DNA from 2 places in the Enorma shizhengliae genome. Region 2 is predicted to be linked to the other one. Evidence: predicted binding sites of a transcription regulator. Region 2 holds the regulator's gene; the other holds the start of a gene.
What was found. The regulator NrdR, encoded in region 2, represses ribonucleotide reductase genes. The targets are predictions, from matches to a motif close to AAACACNATATATNGTGTTT.
Positions count from the first base shown of each region.

Region 1: nrdD (anaerobic ribonucleoside-triphosphate reductase) is a predicted target of NrdR. The motif match lies at 4,537-4,556, and genes of this name have one in related genera.

Region 1 is NZ_VTFZ01000004.1:54,902-62,505, reverse strand. It holds gene GJE22_RS04685 (hypothetical protein) at 70-348, shown strand; gene GJE22_RS04680 (cation diffusion facilitator family transporter) at 422-1,600, opposite strand; gene GJE22_RS04675 (AEC family transporter) at 1,927-2,910, shown strand; gene GJE22_RS04670 (glycerol dehydrogenase) at 3,135-4,238, opposite strand; gene nrdD (anaerobic ribonucleoside-triphosphate reductase) at 4,634-6,856, shown strand; gene nrdG (anaerobic ribonucleoside-triphosphate reductase activating protein) at 7,342-7,604, shown strand, end outside.
Region 2 is NZ_VTFZ01000009.1:92,998-100,601, reverse strand. It holds gene GJE22_RS07490 (DUF1836 domain-containing protein) at 1-308, opposite strand, end outside; gene GJE22_RS07485 (DegV family protein) at 497-1,345, shown strand; gene GJE22_RS07480 (NAD(P)/FAD-dependent oxidoreductase) at 1,657-2,601, opposite strand; gene GJE22_RS07475 (NCS2 family permease) at 2,865-4,205, opposite strand; gene dut (dUTP diphosphatase) at 4,259-4,702, opposite strand; gene nrdR (transcriptional regulator NrdR) at 4,707-5,150, opposite strand; gene GJE22_RS07460 (LysM peptidoglycan-binding domain-containing protein) at 5,370-5,834, opposite strand; gene lexA (transcriptional repressor LexA) at 5,988-6,626, shown strand; gene GJE22_RS07450 (heparan-alpha-glucosaminide N-acetyltransferase) at 6,635-7,369, shown strand; gene hflX (GTPase HflX) at 7,404-7,604, opposite strand, start outside.

The sequences.
Region 1 (7,604 bases), on a different contig from region 2:
CCCGTCCAGGTGCCCGGCATCGAGCTTCTCATTCCTGGTAACAGATACCGTATCGGAAAGGATACACATATGAAATCGGCATTGAATACTATGTGCTTCGTTGCACTCGTGCTGGCGGTGCTCGGGTTGGGCATGATCGGCGCTGGCTTCGTATGGTCGGGGTTTGACACGGACGTGTTTTCCACCGGAATCGACCATGAGCATGGCGTCATCGTGCTCGGCGGCGATGAGGTGGATCCAGATGTCGATCTGCCCCTGCTCTCCCACCTCGCGGAGTGGGGCACCTTTTGGGTTGGTTCCATCGATGATGCCGCTGCAACGGGCGGTGTCCTTAGCCAAAGTCACTGAACGCGGCAGGGCTCTTCTCGCAGGATGGACTTAATGCTGGTAAGTACGGCAGACCTCTTGCCACAGGGTGGGTCTACTGCTGAGAGCTCACGTAGCTTTCATCGACGGTGATTTTCGCGATGGTGCGCGGGTAATGCTCCTGCACGAGGCGAGCAACGCGTTCACGCAGCTCGTCGGCCGAAAGCGCCGATCCTGCCGGGCGCACGCAGTCGAAAATGACGTTCGTGTGCGTGGGGCCGGGCACGCAGCGTAGGTCGTGAACGGTGATGCGCGGATCGATTTCTTCGACCGCATGCGAAATCCAATGGCGCATGTCGCGCACCTCGGGGTCGTCGGTCACGATGGGGTCGTAGTGGAGGGTCACGATCAGGCCGTCCTCCATCTTGAAGTCCTGCTCGATGTTGTCGATGAGGTCGTGGCTTTCGAGCGGATCGGCTTCCGCAGCCATCTCGACATGGGCGCTCGCGAACTGCCGGCCGGGGCCATAGTCGTGGACCATGAGGTCGTGGGTTCCGAGCACGCCGGGGTAGGAGAGGATCTTGTCGTGGATGTGCTCGACGAGCTCGGGGCTGGGGGCCTGGCCCAGAAGCGGGCTCACCGTGTCTCGCAGCAGCCCCACACCGCTCCAGCAAATGAACGCGCCCACGGCGAGACCCGCCCATCCGTCAAGGTCTACGCCCGTCGCCCGCGAGATGCAGGCGCAGGCGAGTACCGCCGCCGTGCTGATGACGTCGTTGCGGGAATCGACGGCCGTGGCTTCGAGCGTGTCAGAATTAATACGGCGTCCGATGGAGCGATTGAAGGCGGCCATCCAGAGCTTGACCGCAATCGAGAGCACGAGCACGGCCACGAGCGCTCCGGAGAATTCGGTAGGGCTCGGCGCGATGATCTTCTGCACGGAGCTCCAGGCAAGGTTGATCCCAATGGCAAGCACGAGCGCGGCGACCACGAGCCCGGCGAGGTATTCGTAGCGGCCATGGCCGTATGGGTGCTCAGGGTCGGCGGGCCGGCTCGCGAGCTTGAATCCGAGGAGGCTCACGATGTTCGATGCGGCATCCGAGAGGTTGTTCACGGCATCCGCCACGATGGAGACGGAGCCCGAAACGAGCCCGATGGCGCCTTTTCCCAGACAGAGCATGACGTTGCAGATAATGCCTACGATGCCGGCGAACTGCCCATAGCGCATGCGCACAGCAGGATCGTCCGTCTGCTCGCTCATGCGCACGAAGTGGCGTACCAGCCATTCGGTCATGGTCAACTCCTCGTCGTTTTGCCGGATGCGTCCGGCGGCGGTTCATGCAAATCGCCCATCACTCTAGCACGTTGGGGGCGTTGCGGACGGGGTGGAATCGTTTGGGCGATGCGCCTGGAGGGGTGAGCCGGGGTCGCTTGGAGGATGCGCCTGCCGCGGCGGAGCACTCTTGTCAAGCCGCGGCAGGCCATGCGGGGAGATGCGTTTACAGCGATGGGGGTGCATACTTTATACTTGCACGAAGAGACTTGAGGATGGAGCGGCGGGCGCGTTCGCACGCCCGGCTCCGCGGTAGCGTGTGCCGTAGTGAGAGCATGGGGGAAATCGTGGAATTCTGGTTCGTCGTGTCGCAGATCGTCGCAATCTCGGTGCCCATCGCATTGGGATGGTGCCTGCACAAGCTCGGCGTGCTCGACGACCAGTTCGATGCCGGCCTTTCCCGTCTTGTGCTCAACGTCGCGCTTCCGTGCTCGATCGTCGCGTCCATCGACGGCAACGCCAACCTGTCCGGCGCCGGAACGTTGGTCGGTTTGATGGCGGCGACCGCGGTCGTCTACATCGTGGGACTTGCCGTCGCGTTCGCGCTCACCGCCTTCACGCGCGCACCGCGCGGCGAGGCGCCCTCATACCGGTTCGCCATCGCTTTTGGAAACTGCGGATTCGTTGGGTTGCCGGTCATCTCGGCGATTCTTGGGAACGAGGCCCTGCTCTACGTTGCCATCTCGCTCATCCCGGCGAATATTGCCATGTTCGGCATCGGCCCAGCGCTCTTTTCCCAGGGTGCAGACGAGGGGAGCAGCGGTGCCGGTTCGCTGGCGGCCCGTAGCGCCCCCTCGCCGGCGCGCCGGCTGCGCACCATGCTCGCCTCCTTGAAGACCCCGACGTTTTTCGCCAGCCTGCTCGTGCTCGTGCTGGCGCTTCTCGGCATCACGGACCTCGGTGTCGCGGGCGATTCGATCGGCATCATCGGGCAGGCCGCCACGCCGCTCGCGCTGCTCGTGACCGGCTCCTCTATCGCGCGGTACCGTCCGCTCGAGATGGTCGGCAACCCGCGCGCCTATATTGCCGCTGCGGGAAGGTTGCTGATCGTTCCCGCCCTAAGCTTCGCGGCGCTCCTGCTCTTTCCGCTCGAGCCGTTTCTGCGGGCTGTGATCGTGCTGGACAACGCTATGCCCGTTGCCACGGCGGGCGTCTTGTTCTGCCTGCAGGCGGGCGGAGACGCCAAGCCCATGGCCCAAGCGACCTTCCTGAGCGTGGTCGGCTCCGTCCTGACGATTCCCGCCGTGACGATGCTCGTCGGAGCCTCGTGACGCCTTCGATATAGCAATCAATCGAACTGTGCGCCGGTGCGGCAGCGCCTCGTTTCGTCGCGGGCTCTGATGCGACGTGCCTCGTCCGGCTGCGCCGCGGCGCGGCTGCGGGACCTGGTTCGCGGTGTCCCGTCCGGCTGTGCCACAAAGTGCCCGCGGGCTGCGGGTAGAGCGCCCGCAGCTCGTGTTTCTCGGCAGCTTGTCGCTCTGCTTCTTCCGCTCTGCTAGCAGAGGTCGAGGTGGTAGTAGTGTCCGAGCGCGTCGGCGGCGAGGATGGCGTCGCAGACCATCTGCGGCGTTACCGCAAAGGGCATGTTGCCCATGGTGTCCGTGGGCGCGCAGGCGCTTTCCGCCACCGCCATGATCCGCTCGCGCGAGATGTCCTCGACGCCCAGGTCTTCGAGTGTGGTGGGAAGTCCTACCTCCATGCAGAAGCCGAGAACCTCCTCGAGCTTCTCGGTCGGGGCGTTCTCGAGCACGAGCTGCACGATCGTGCCGAACGCGACCTTTTCTCCGTGATAGCGGGCATGGGTTTCGGGCAGCTGCGTCATGCCGTTGTGGATGGCGTGCGCCGCAGCGAGACCGCAGCTCTCGAAGCCGATGCCCGAGAGCAGCGTATTCGCCTCGATAACGCGCTCGACAGCGGGGGTGGTGCAGCCTGCTTCGAGTGCGACCTTGGCCTTCACGCCGTCTGCCATGAGCGTGTCGAAGCAGAGCTTGGCCAGGGCGAGCGCGGCGCTCGTCGCTTTGCCGCCGGCGCAGGTATCGGCCTCGCTCTCAACGCAGGCGCGCGCCTCGAAGTACGTGGCGAGCGCGTCGCCCATGCCGGAGACCGTAAGGCGTACCGGCGAGGCCGCGATCACCGTCGTATCCATGAGCACGATATCGGGGTTGGCGGGCAGGAAGAGGTAGCGATCGAAGACGCCGTCTTCCGTGTAGATGACCGAGAGCGCGCTGCACGGCGCATCGGAGGAGGCGATGGTGGGGCAGACCACCACCGGGACACCGAGCTTGTACGCTACGGCCTTGGCGGTGTCGAGCACCTTGCCGCCGCCGACGCCCACGATGACATCGGCTCCGGCGGCCTTGGCGGCCTGCGCGATGCGGTCGATCTCGGTGTCCGAGCACTCTCCGCCGAACGATTCGAAGGTGATTGTGGCGCTCGAGTGCTCAAAGCCGCCCTCGATCTTCGCGCCGACGCGCTCGATGCCCGTGCTCGTGGCGATCGCGAGCGCAGCTTGGCCCAGTGGCTCGATGTGGCTCGCGAGCTCGGCAAGAGCGTCGGGACCCTGGATATACTTGCTTGGGCTGTTGAAGATGCGTGCCATGGAAATCCTCTCTCGCAACGCGCGCCCCATGCGCGCTGTCCAGCTTGTACCCGCGCATTCGCGCTGCCACACATCGACGTTGCCTGCGCATCCGTCAAACACAACATCTTGGTCAAGAGACGCCAGGTGCCGTTCACCGAATCGTGGGTGCCGCAACTTGTGGAGTGGCATCCACGAATGGTTGATGGGCCGCGCGAGCGCAACCGCAGGTGGGGGAGTTAGGCGAATTTGTGACCCCCGTTCCTGTGTTCGCCGTGAGTAATGCGTCTGAAAATAAGCCATTTATGCTGACCTGCATAAACACAATATGTAGTATGCCGTCTACAAAACTCCACACGATGTAGTGAGAAAACCTGACGTAAGATAGGAAGCGCTCATTACCAGAAAGGTTTCTCATGAAGATCATCAAGCGCAGCGGCGTCGAAGTCGCTTTCGACATCACCAAGATCGAGAACGCCATCCGTGCAGCCAACAAGGACGTGCAGGAATCCGATCGCCTCACCGAGCGCCAGGTCGTCTATGCGTCGCAGAACGTGGCAGAGGCGTGCGAGAACGCCGGGCACACGGTCGCCGTCGAAGAGATCCAGGATATGGTCGAAGACGAGCTCATGAAGCTCGATAAGTTCGAGGTCGCCCGCAAGTACATCATCTACCGCTACGTGCAGGGGCTGAAGCGCACCAAGAACACCACCGACGACAAGATCCTCTCGCTCATCGAGTGCAACAACGAAGAGGTCAAGCAGGAGAACTCCAACAAGAACCCCACGGTGAACTCCGTGCAGCGCGATTACATGGCGGGCGAGGTGTCCAAGGACCTCACTCAGCGCGTGCTGCTGCCGCAGGACGTGGTGCGGGCGCACAACGAGGGCCTCATCCACTTCCATGATTCGGACTATTTCGCCCAGCATATGCACAACTGCGATCTCGTGAACCTCGAGGACATGCTGCAGAACGGCACCGTCATCTCCGGCACGCTCATCGAGCGCCCGCATAGCTTCTCGACGGCCTGCAACATCGCCACGCAAATCATCGCGCAGGTGGCGAGCTGCCAGTACGGTGGCCAGTCCATCTCGCTCACGCACCTCGCGCCGTTCGTCGAGGTGAGCCGTCAGAAGATTCGCCGTCAGGTGGAGGTGGAGCTCGCGGAGCTCGGCGTCGATGCCGGCGAGGACAAGGTCTCGCAGGTGGTCGAAGAGCGCCTGCGCGACGAGATCCGCCGTGGCGTGCAGACCATCCAGTATCAGGTCGTGACCCTCATGACCACGAACGGCCAGGCGCCCTTCGTGACCGTGTTCATGTATCTCGGCGAAGCCCGCAGCGAGGCCGAGAAGCACGACCTCGCCATGATCATCGAGGAGACGCTCCGCCAGCGCTATGAGGGCGTGAAGAACGAGCAGGGCGTGTGGATCACCCCGGCGTTCCCCAAGCTCATCTACGTGCTCGACGAGGACAACGTCTACGAGGGGAGCCCCTACTTCTACCTCACGCAGCTTGCTGCCAAGTGCACGGCCAAGCGCATGGTGCCCGATTACATCTCCGCCAAGAAGATGCGCGAGCTCAAATTGTCGAAGGGCGAGAAGCCGGGCGAGGGCGACGTCTACACCTGCATGGGTTGCCGCAGCTTCCTCACGCCGGATCGCTCGGGCAACGGCTACGACAACGTTGCCCGTGCCAAGAACTACGAGCCGGGAAAACCCAAGTACTACGGTCGCTTCAACCAGGGCGTCGTGACCATCAACCTCCCCGACGTGGCGCTTTCCTCCGGCGGCGATGCCGAGAAGTTCTGGGAGATCTTCGATGGGCGCCTGGAGCTCTGCCATAAGGCCCTGCGCTGCCGTCACGAGCGCCTGAAGGGCACGCTCTCCGATGCCGCGCCGATCCTGTGGCAGTACGGCGCCCTCGCGCGCCTCGATAAGGGCGAGACCATCGACAAGCTGCTCTATGGCGGCTACTCTACGATCTCGCTTGGCTATGCGGGCCTTTACGAATGCGTGAAGTACATGACCGGCGCGAGCCATACCGATGAGCGCGGCAAGGGCTTTGCGCTTTCGGTCATGCAGCATATGAACGACAAGTGCGCTGAATGGAAGGCCGCGGAGGACATCGACTATTCCATCTACGGCACGCCGCTCGAGAGCACCACGTACAAGTTCGCAAAGTGCCTGCAGCGCCGTTTTGGCATCATCCCCGGCGTGACGGATAAGGGCTATATCACCAACAGCTATCACGTGCACGTGAGCGAGGAGATCGACGCCTTCGATAAGCTCCAGTTCGAGAGCGAGTTCCAGGCGCTCAGCCCTGGTGGCGCCATCTCCTACGTCGAGGTTCCCAACATGCAGGACAACCTCAAGGCCGTCATCCGCGTGATGCAGTACATCTACGAGAACATCATGTACGCGGAGCTCAACACCAAGAGCGATTACTGCCAGGTGTGCGGCTACGACGGCGAGATTCGTATCGTCGAGGACGATGGCAAGCTCGTTTGGGAGTGCCCGAACTGCCATAACCGCGATCAGGAGAAGATGAACGTGGCGCGGCGCACCTGCGGCTACATCGGAACGCAGTTCTGGAACCAGGGGCGCACCGAAGAGATTCGCGACCGCGTGCTGCATCTGTAAGGGGTACGGGGCGGGCCTGCCGGATATCATCCCGTGCTCAGACATTCTCGGAGCATCGGCAGAGCCGATGCTCCTGCGAAACTGCGCGCGGGACGATATACCGGCAGGCCCGTCACAACGTTGGCGGTGCAGCAGCGTGGCGGATCTCCTCGGCCCGCCGCATGGTTCAGTGTCTGCTCAGCAGGGGGAGATGTTGGACTGGCGACGTGGGCTACGGCGGGGCATCGGTTGTGGGCGCGCGACCCGTGCTTGTAGCGGTACGATACCGTGGCAAAAGAAGGCTGCGACGAGAAACCGATGCAACGGAGCGGTTAGTTGCGAGCAGGATTCCATCGCGCTCGCTCCCGCCGCGAGGCCAGGTCAGCGCGCTGGGGGCGCGGGCATATCATCCCGCGCGCAGTTACGCAGAAAGCCTGGCGGAAGCCAGGCGTTCGAGTATGTTTGAGCACGGGATGATATGCCCGCGCCCCGACGGAGGGGGAGCGATGAACTACGCCGAGATTAAATACTTCGATATCGCCAACGGCGAGGGTGTGCGAACGTCGCTCTTCGTGAGCGGGTGCCGTCGCGGGTGCCCCGGGTGCTTCAATTCCGGCGCTTGGAGCTTCCTTGCTGGTAAGCCTTTCACGCAGGAGGTCGAAGACAAGATCATCGAGAGCTTGGATCATCCGTTCTGCGAGGGCTTGACCATTCTCGGAGGAGAGCCCATGGAGCCGGAGAACCAGGAAGGGCTCGTCGGCTTCGTTGA
Region 2 (7,604 bases):
TAGAGCTTTTTAACCGGCGCCGCAATGAGGCCTGCCTTCACATAGTTATTAACCATAGAAGGCGTCAGGAGCTCGCCATCGATGCATGTGCCAAGGGGGCCCAGCGTCTGCTCGACGATACCAATAACCTGGTCTCGATAGAGGCCAACTGTGGGGAGATCCTCGAAACGAGGCATCTTGAAATCAACAAGGGCCGAAGCTATTGAAGAAGTGAGATAGGCATCGGGAAGAACCGTCGGCTTGATATCTTCCTGGGTGATTGCTCGACCGTGTTCATTCATGGGGATTACCGATTTCTGCGCCGTCATTGCATCCTCCATACCACGCACGTTCCACTGAGCATGCAAATTACCTACCTAATACCGTACCAATCACATGATACTCTCATTGCTTATAAAACTATGTCATCTTGTTTTAGAAACCATCTGTTTCACCATTTCGATAAGGGAGCACGTATAATACAGATAGGTTCGGTACCGTCGAAGGGACCTACACGATGAGTTGGGCACTTATAGCAGATTCCAGTTGCAACCTCCGTGGCTACACGCCGTCTGCTCCAGATACCATATACCGTTTCGCACCTCTCAAGGTCAACGTAGGCGGCCAGGAATATGTCGATGACGAGGCACTTGACGTTGCCGAGCTCAACCGCCGTGTCGCTGCCGAGGAATCGGCCACATCAAGCGCATGTCCGAGCGTAGGGGAATGGGCCGACCGCTTCCGCTCAGCCGATAACGTGATTGCCATTACGATTTCCGCGAATCTCTCAGGTAGCTATGAGGCAGCCATCATGGCACGTGACCTCGTGCTCGAAGAGGATGGTTCCCGCAATATCTTCATCGTGAACTCCCGTGCAGCAGGCGGCAAGCTCGAGCTATTGATCGTGGCATTAGATAGGTACCTAACTGAACATCCCGATGCCACCTTCAACGAGGTAACCGCGTATATCTGCAATGTAGAGCAGTCTTCGACGGTCTTATTCCTGCTCTCGAGCTACGAAAACCTTGCCAAGGCGGGCCGCATGCCCAAGGTTGCCGGCATGCTTGCCAACAAGCTCAATATCCGCATGCTCGGAACCGCGAGCAGCGAGGGCACTATCAAGGTTCTTGGTCCCGCACGAAGCCAGAAGAAGGCATTCGAAAAGATCATTGGATCCATGCGGGAAGACGGCTTCCAAGGCGGCGACGTGTTCATCGACCATGCCTTCAACGAAAAGGCCGCGGAAGACCTTGCGGCGCGCATTACCGCCGAATGGCCGACTGCAAAGGCAACCATTCTTCCATGTGGAGGCCTGTGCTCGTACTACGCAGAGACCGATGGTCTCATCATAGGGTACGGTTGGTAGGAGCATCGGTCATCAGTCGAAGATGCTAGCATCCGCAACGATTGATGTCTTTTTGCGTAGTCATATCGAATTAAGCAAACGGGCGCGCTGCAAAGAGTGCAGGGCGCCCGTATTGTTGTGATCAGATAACCTCGACCTTTCCGTCAAGGTAGAATCAAAGCGTGGCTACATCAGAGGATGGCTACAGAAGGTCTTGAAGGTCTTCTATTGGCTTCATCTAACAACTTTACATAAGATATATTATCTTGATTTAATAGATAAGCAAGATATGCTCATGAACGTATGTGAGCCTTGAAACTATACCTCGCATATCAGCCCCGCTCAGTCACATAGCGATACGCCTCGGAACCTGCAATAGCCCCGTCAGCCGCAGCGGTAATCGCTTGGCGGAGACGCTTTGAGCGCATGTCTCCCACGCAATACAGACCCGGCGTACGCGTTTCCATGGATTCATTCGTCATTACGCCACCATCAGAGCCAAGGTCTACGAACGGCCGGACTAGCTCCACAACTGGATCGGTTCCCGCAAATACAAAGATGCCAAACGATCCCTCTTCAAACGCTTCGGTATGCACTTCGCCTGTATCGTTATTTCTAAACGTAATATTCGACAGGAACCGGTCGCCGTCAACCGCGGTAATCGACGTACTATAGCGGACTGTTACTCGCTCATGCGCCAAGAGCCTGTCAACGACGCCCTTCGGAGCTCTAAACTCATTGCGGCGCACAACCATCGTTACGGAGTTCGCAATGCGCGCAAGATACAGCCCCTCTTCACAGGCAGCATTCCCGCCGCCGATAACGAACACGTTCTTTCCGCGGTAAAACATGCCGTCGCATGTGGCGCAATACGATATTCCGCGACCGCGGAATTGATCTTCACCGGTAAAACCAGCGGTTCGTGGACGAGCGCCCGTAGCAACGATAACCGTTGGCGCATGATAGGCCTCATCTGCACACACGACATTGAAGGAGCCGTCATCGAGCCGCTCCATGGCGTCAACAACGCCATAGACGCTTTCTGCACCGGCCTCCGTCGCATGTTCCTGCAACTTCATACCGAGCTCCGCGCCGGTAATGTTTGGTATGGCGGGATAGTTTTCAACGATATCCGTCGTGGCAATCTGGCCGCCCGGCATGCCTTGCTCTATGACGACGGTTTTCAAACTTGCTCGCGCAGCGTAGATAGCCGCTGCATAGCCAGCTGGACCGCCCCCGATGACCACGGTATCTACCACACGATTCGTCTTATCCATATCGCTCCTCGCATTCAACGAAGCTACCATGCTAAGGTGCTGATTCCCGCTTTATCCCTAACCTATACAACATTTATTTTGGTACCTAATTGTATGTGCCAGGCACAAGACCAAGTAGATTTACGCAGAAACTGGAACGGTCGGCTAAGAAAGAGGGCGCCTCCCATCTGTAACGAGAGGCGCCCTCTATACCATAAGCAATGCCTACGTTGCCCATCACGCTGGACAAGACGTACGGCGAGCTACGCGCAGATTGGCACAGCTTACATGATGGTCATGATGAAATAGACCAGGAATGCAGCAGCGGCGACCCACATGAGCGGGCGAACCTTGCGAATGTTGCCCGTGACGGCAGACACGACCACGAAGGTGATGAAGCCAAGGCCGATGCCGTTGGAAATCGAATACGTGAACGGAATGCCAGCGATGATCATAAATGCCGGGAAGGCCTCGATGGGGCTGGCCCAGTCGATATCGGCGACATCGCTCATCATCAGGAAGCCAACAAACACGAGCGCACCGCAGGTGGCTGCAGAGGGAATGCAGTTGATGAGCGGCGAGAAGAACGCGGCGAGCAGGAAGAGGACGCCAGCGACCACCGAAGTGAGGCCGGTACGGCCACCATCGGCTGCACCAGAAGCGGACTCAACGAAGGTGGTGATGGAGGAAGCGCCCACGAAGCCACCAGCGATAGCAGCGGCGGAGTCGACGATGAGGATCGGCTTGATGTCTTCGACCTTACCATCCTCGGTGAGGAAGTCGCCCTGCTTGGCCACGGCCATCGCCGTGCCCATGGTGTCGAAGAAGTCGCTCATCATGAGCGAGAAGGCAAAGAGCAGAAGCGACGGGGTGGTGATGGCCTCGATGATTCCCATGACACCGGAAGCCTCGCTCACCTGGAACGGGGCAGCGAAGGTCGAGAAATCGAGCGGAGCGACCACACCGGTGGGCAGGCTCGTGACACCCAGCGGCACACCGATGATCGCGGAGATGACGATGCCCCAGAGCAGAGCGCCCTTCACCTTCATGGAATACAGGACCACGGTGAGAACGATCGAGATGATGCCCACGAGCAGAGCGAAGTTGTAGCCACCATCAGCGTTCACGAGCGAGCCAAGCGAGACCATGGTGTCGGCGTTGGCAACGATGACGCCACCATCCTTGAGGCCGATCATTGCGATGAAGAGACCGAGACCGATGGAGATGCCGTGGCGCAGGGGCACAGGAATGGCCTCCATGATCGCCTCGCGCAGGCCGCAGAGCACCAGGAACAGAATGGCAACGCCCTCCACGAAGATGACGGCCATGGCGGTCTGCCAGCCGAGGCCCATGCTGCCGCACAGGGTAAAGGCGACGATCGAGTTGATGCCCATACCCGAAGCGCAGGCAAGCGGGCGGTTCGAGAACACGCCCATGGCGATCGTCATAACCGCGGCGCCCAGGCAGGTCGCAGTTACCGCGGCCGTCGGGTTGATTCCCGCGGCAGACAGAATGCTCGGGTTGACGATGATGATGTACGCCATGGCCAAAAACGTCGTGAGGCCAGCGCGCACCTCCGTTGCGGCATTGGAGCCGCGCTCGGAAAACTTGAAGAACGTATCCATTACTCCCCTTTTCTTCGGATTGCTCTTCCCTACTATGTGCTCGGAGGCGCCTGTTAGCGCGCCCCGCTTGAGCCGAATCCACCGGTTCCACGGTCGGTCTCATCCAACTCGTCGACTTCAACGAGCTGAACGACGGGAACCTCTTGAATGACGAGCTGGGCGATGCGTTCGCCGCGCTCGATATGAATAGACTCATGTGCATCGAGATTGATCGCGATCACCTTGAGCTCACCACGATAATGCGCATCGATGAGCCCAGGCGTATTTGCGATGGAAAGGCCCCGCTTGAGCGCCATGCCGCTACGAGGCTGCACGAAGCCGGCAAAGCCGTCAGGGATCGCGATGGCAAGACCCGTTGAAATCAAGACGCGCTCATGGGGTGGAATATCGACGGTTTCATTCGCTCGAAGGTCGAGCCCTGCATCACCCGCATAGGCATACGAGGGCAGCTCAACCGTGGGGTCGAGTCGTTTGATCTGTACATTCACTAAAGACATGTGCTCACCTAAGCTTATCGAGTTCCTGCAAAAACTCATCGACGTCTTTGAAATCGCGATAGACGGATGCAAACCTGATATAGGCCACTTTGTCTATCTTCTCGAGCCGCTTGAGCACCATATCGCCGATCTCATGTGAAGAGACGTTCGTGAGGGTGCGGCCACGAAGCTCGAGCTCAATATCATCGATGAGTGCGTTCAACTGCGAGATATCGATCTCTCGCTTAGAGGTCGCGCGCATCAAGCCAACAAGAAGCTTGTTTCGGTCAAACGGCTGCATGGTTCCATCGCTTTTGATAACCTCGATGGGATCTTCGCAACGCTCGAATGTGGTAAAGCGATATCCGCATGACCTGCATTCGCGGCGGCGCTTTATCGCGTTCGTAGCATCCTGCATGCGCGAATCAACGACTCGCGTATTATCTCCACCGCAACGCGGACAGCGCATTAAACCTCCTCAGGCGCGAACAACTTAGATAGAGTACCACGTCTTGAGAGAATCTGACCGAGAAGTACTAGATATTGCGTTTTGGAAATAGGAAAGGGCTCGCTCGCCCATCATCAAGAAGCGTTGAAAGGAGCGAAGCGCAGCGTATACATGGGACACAAAAACTGGCAGACGCCGAGGTTTATGCGAGCCCGGTACGGACAGCGATCGTGCCACTCCTTAGGAAAGCGGGACGACTAAGGTGTCGCCCGGCTGCAAGGTGCTCGTCTCCAAGTCGTTCCAAGCGCGAATGACATCAGAGGTCTGGCGCGTAGAGAGCCCCTCGATATCGTAGGCTTCGGCAATCGACCAAATAGAATCGCCAGCTTTCACCGTGATCGTTTGGCGAGAGGATGATGCAAGGGCGCTATCGAAAGCACGCTGTTCACTCGAAATCATGAAGCAGGCGGCAACGACGAGAGCAAGTGAAAGGAGAGCGACAATAACCCCAGCGACGACCGCATGCGACAGAGAACCCGTCGATGAAACAGGGGTAGCTGCGACATGGGCGCTGCGAGGAGACTCAGCGCGCCGGACGGGAAGCTCGTAGATCTGCGTCGCATAGGTGGGAGCAATGGGCTCATCATAGAGGACATCGGAAGACAGCGCGAGGTTTCCCTCGACGATGGCGAATGTAGCGTGCATTGGAAACCCCTTTCTCGTTTGACGAAACTGTTATATCCCGGCGCCCGGACAAAAAACTCTGGCGCAAGAACGAGTGTTCGTATATCATTATCTTCGAACAGTTGTTCCTGTCAAGTAAAAATCGAACAAATGTTTTGTATGGAGGGAGCATCGATGGCACGCAAGATTTCGAAGCGCCAGCAGCAAATCTACGACTACATTCGTGCGTACCAGCAAGAGAAGGGTTATCCGCCGAGCGTGCGCGAGATGGCGGCCGCCGTGGGGCTCTCCTCCCCCTCCACGGTCCATGCGCACCTGAGCGCCCTCGAAGCGCGCGGCCTCATCAAACGCGACGCCACGAAGCCCCGTGCGCTCGAGCTGTTCAATGAGGACGGTAGTTCCGTAAGCCTTGCAGAGGTTAAGGAGTCTCCGGACCGCGGTACGGTAACGCTTCCCTTGGTAGGCAGGGTTGCCGCAGGCATGCCCATCCTCGCCGAGCAAAACGTCGAGGACACCTTCACCCTTCCCACCGAGATCGCAACCGACGCCTCCTCTTTCGTGCTCGAAGTGCATGGCGACTCCATGATCAACGCTGGCATCTTCAACGGCGATTACCTGGTCGTACGCGAGCAGAAGAACGCCATGAACGGCGAGATCGTTGTTGCCATGATCGATAACGAGGCTACGGTCAAGACGTTCTACAAGGAACGCGGTCGTGTACGCCTCCAGCCCGAAAACGATGCCATGGAGCCCATCTATGCCGAGAATCCACAGATCCTGGGCAAAGTGGTCGCCCTCATGAGGCGCTTTTAGGAGCAGACGTGCAGGATAACGCGCACGAAGATAACCCTCAAAAGCCGCGCATCGCCTTCTTTGACTCGCTGCGCGGCTTCACCATCATTTCGATGGTCGCGTTCCATGCGGCCTATGATGCAGCCTATCTCTATGGATTCGAAATCCCCTGGTTCACCGACCCCATCATCCAGACGGTCTGGCGCTCCTCGATAAGCTGGGTGTTTCTCGCCCTTGCAGGATGGATGACCAGCCTTTCGCGCAACAACTTAAATAGGGGCGGTGTCTATGCAATAGCTGCAGGGGCCGTATTCCTTGCCACCAGCATCGCTGGGGTAGATACGCCCATCTCATTTGGCATCATCTACTGCATGGCCGCCTGCACGCTCCTCTATGCCACCACGGCACCGTTGCTTAACCGCCTCCCAGCGGCAGTGGGCCTCCTCAGTTGCCTCGTGCTCTTCGCCGCAACCTACACCCTGCCGCACACGACCTATCCCGTGGAAGGCCTAGCCTGGCTCGGGGTTCCCTCGGCGTCGTTTGTCTCAGGGGACTACTATCCGCTGTTGCCCAACGTATTCCTCTACCTCGCGGGTGCCTTCGCAGCACGCTGGTTCGACCAACATCACGCATCGGGCTATCCCATGTGGATGATGAAAGCGGACGTACCCTTCCTTTCGATGATCGGAAAGCTCAGCTTGCCGATCTATCTTGTGCACCAGCCCCTGCTCATCCTCATCTTTACTATGGTCTGCAGTATGTAGGCCAGCTCGCATATGAGCAACGGCGTCAGAAACCTCAGCTTGAATAATAAGCGGAAAGGTACCCGGCAATGCGAGGAGGCACTTTTGCCACGAGATGCGTGGACGTCTCTTCAAAAGACTCCTCGAGCACGTGTCCGGATTGACGAATAAGTTGAACCAGAGATCCGTTTGCGTACGGAATATGAACGTCGATAAGCTTATCGAGCGCAGCAGCCTCGAGTGCCACGCGCTCAAC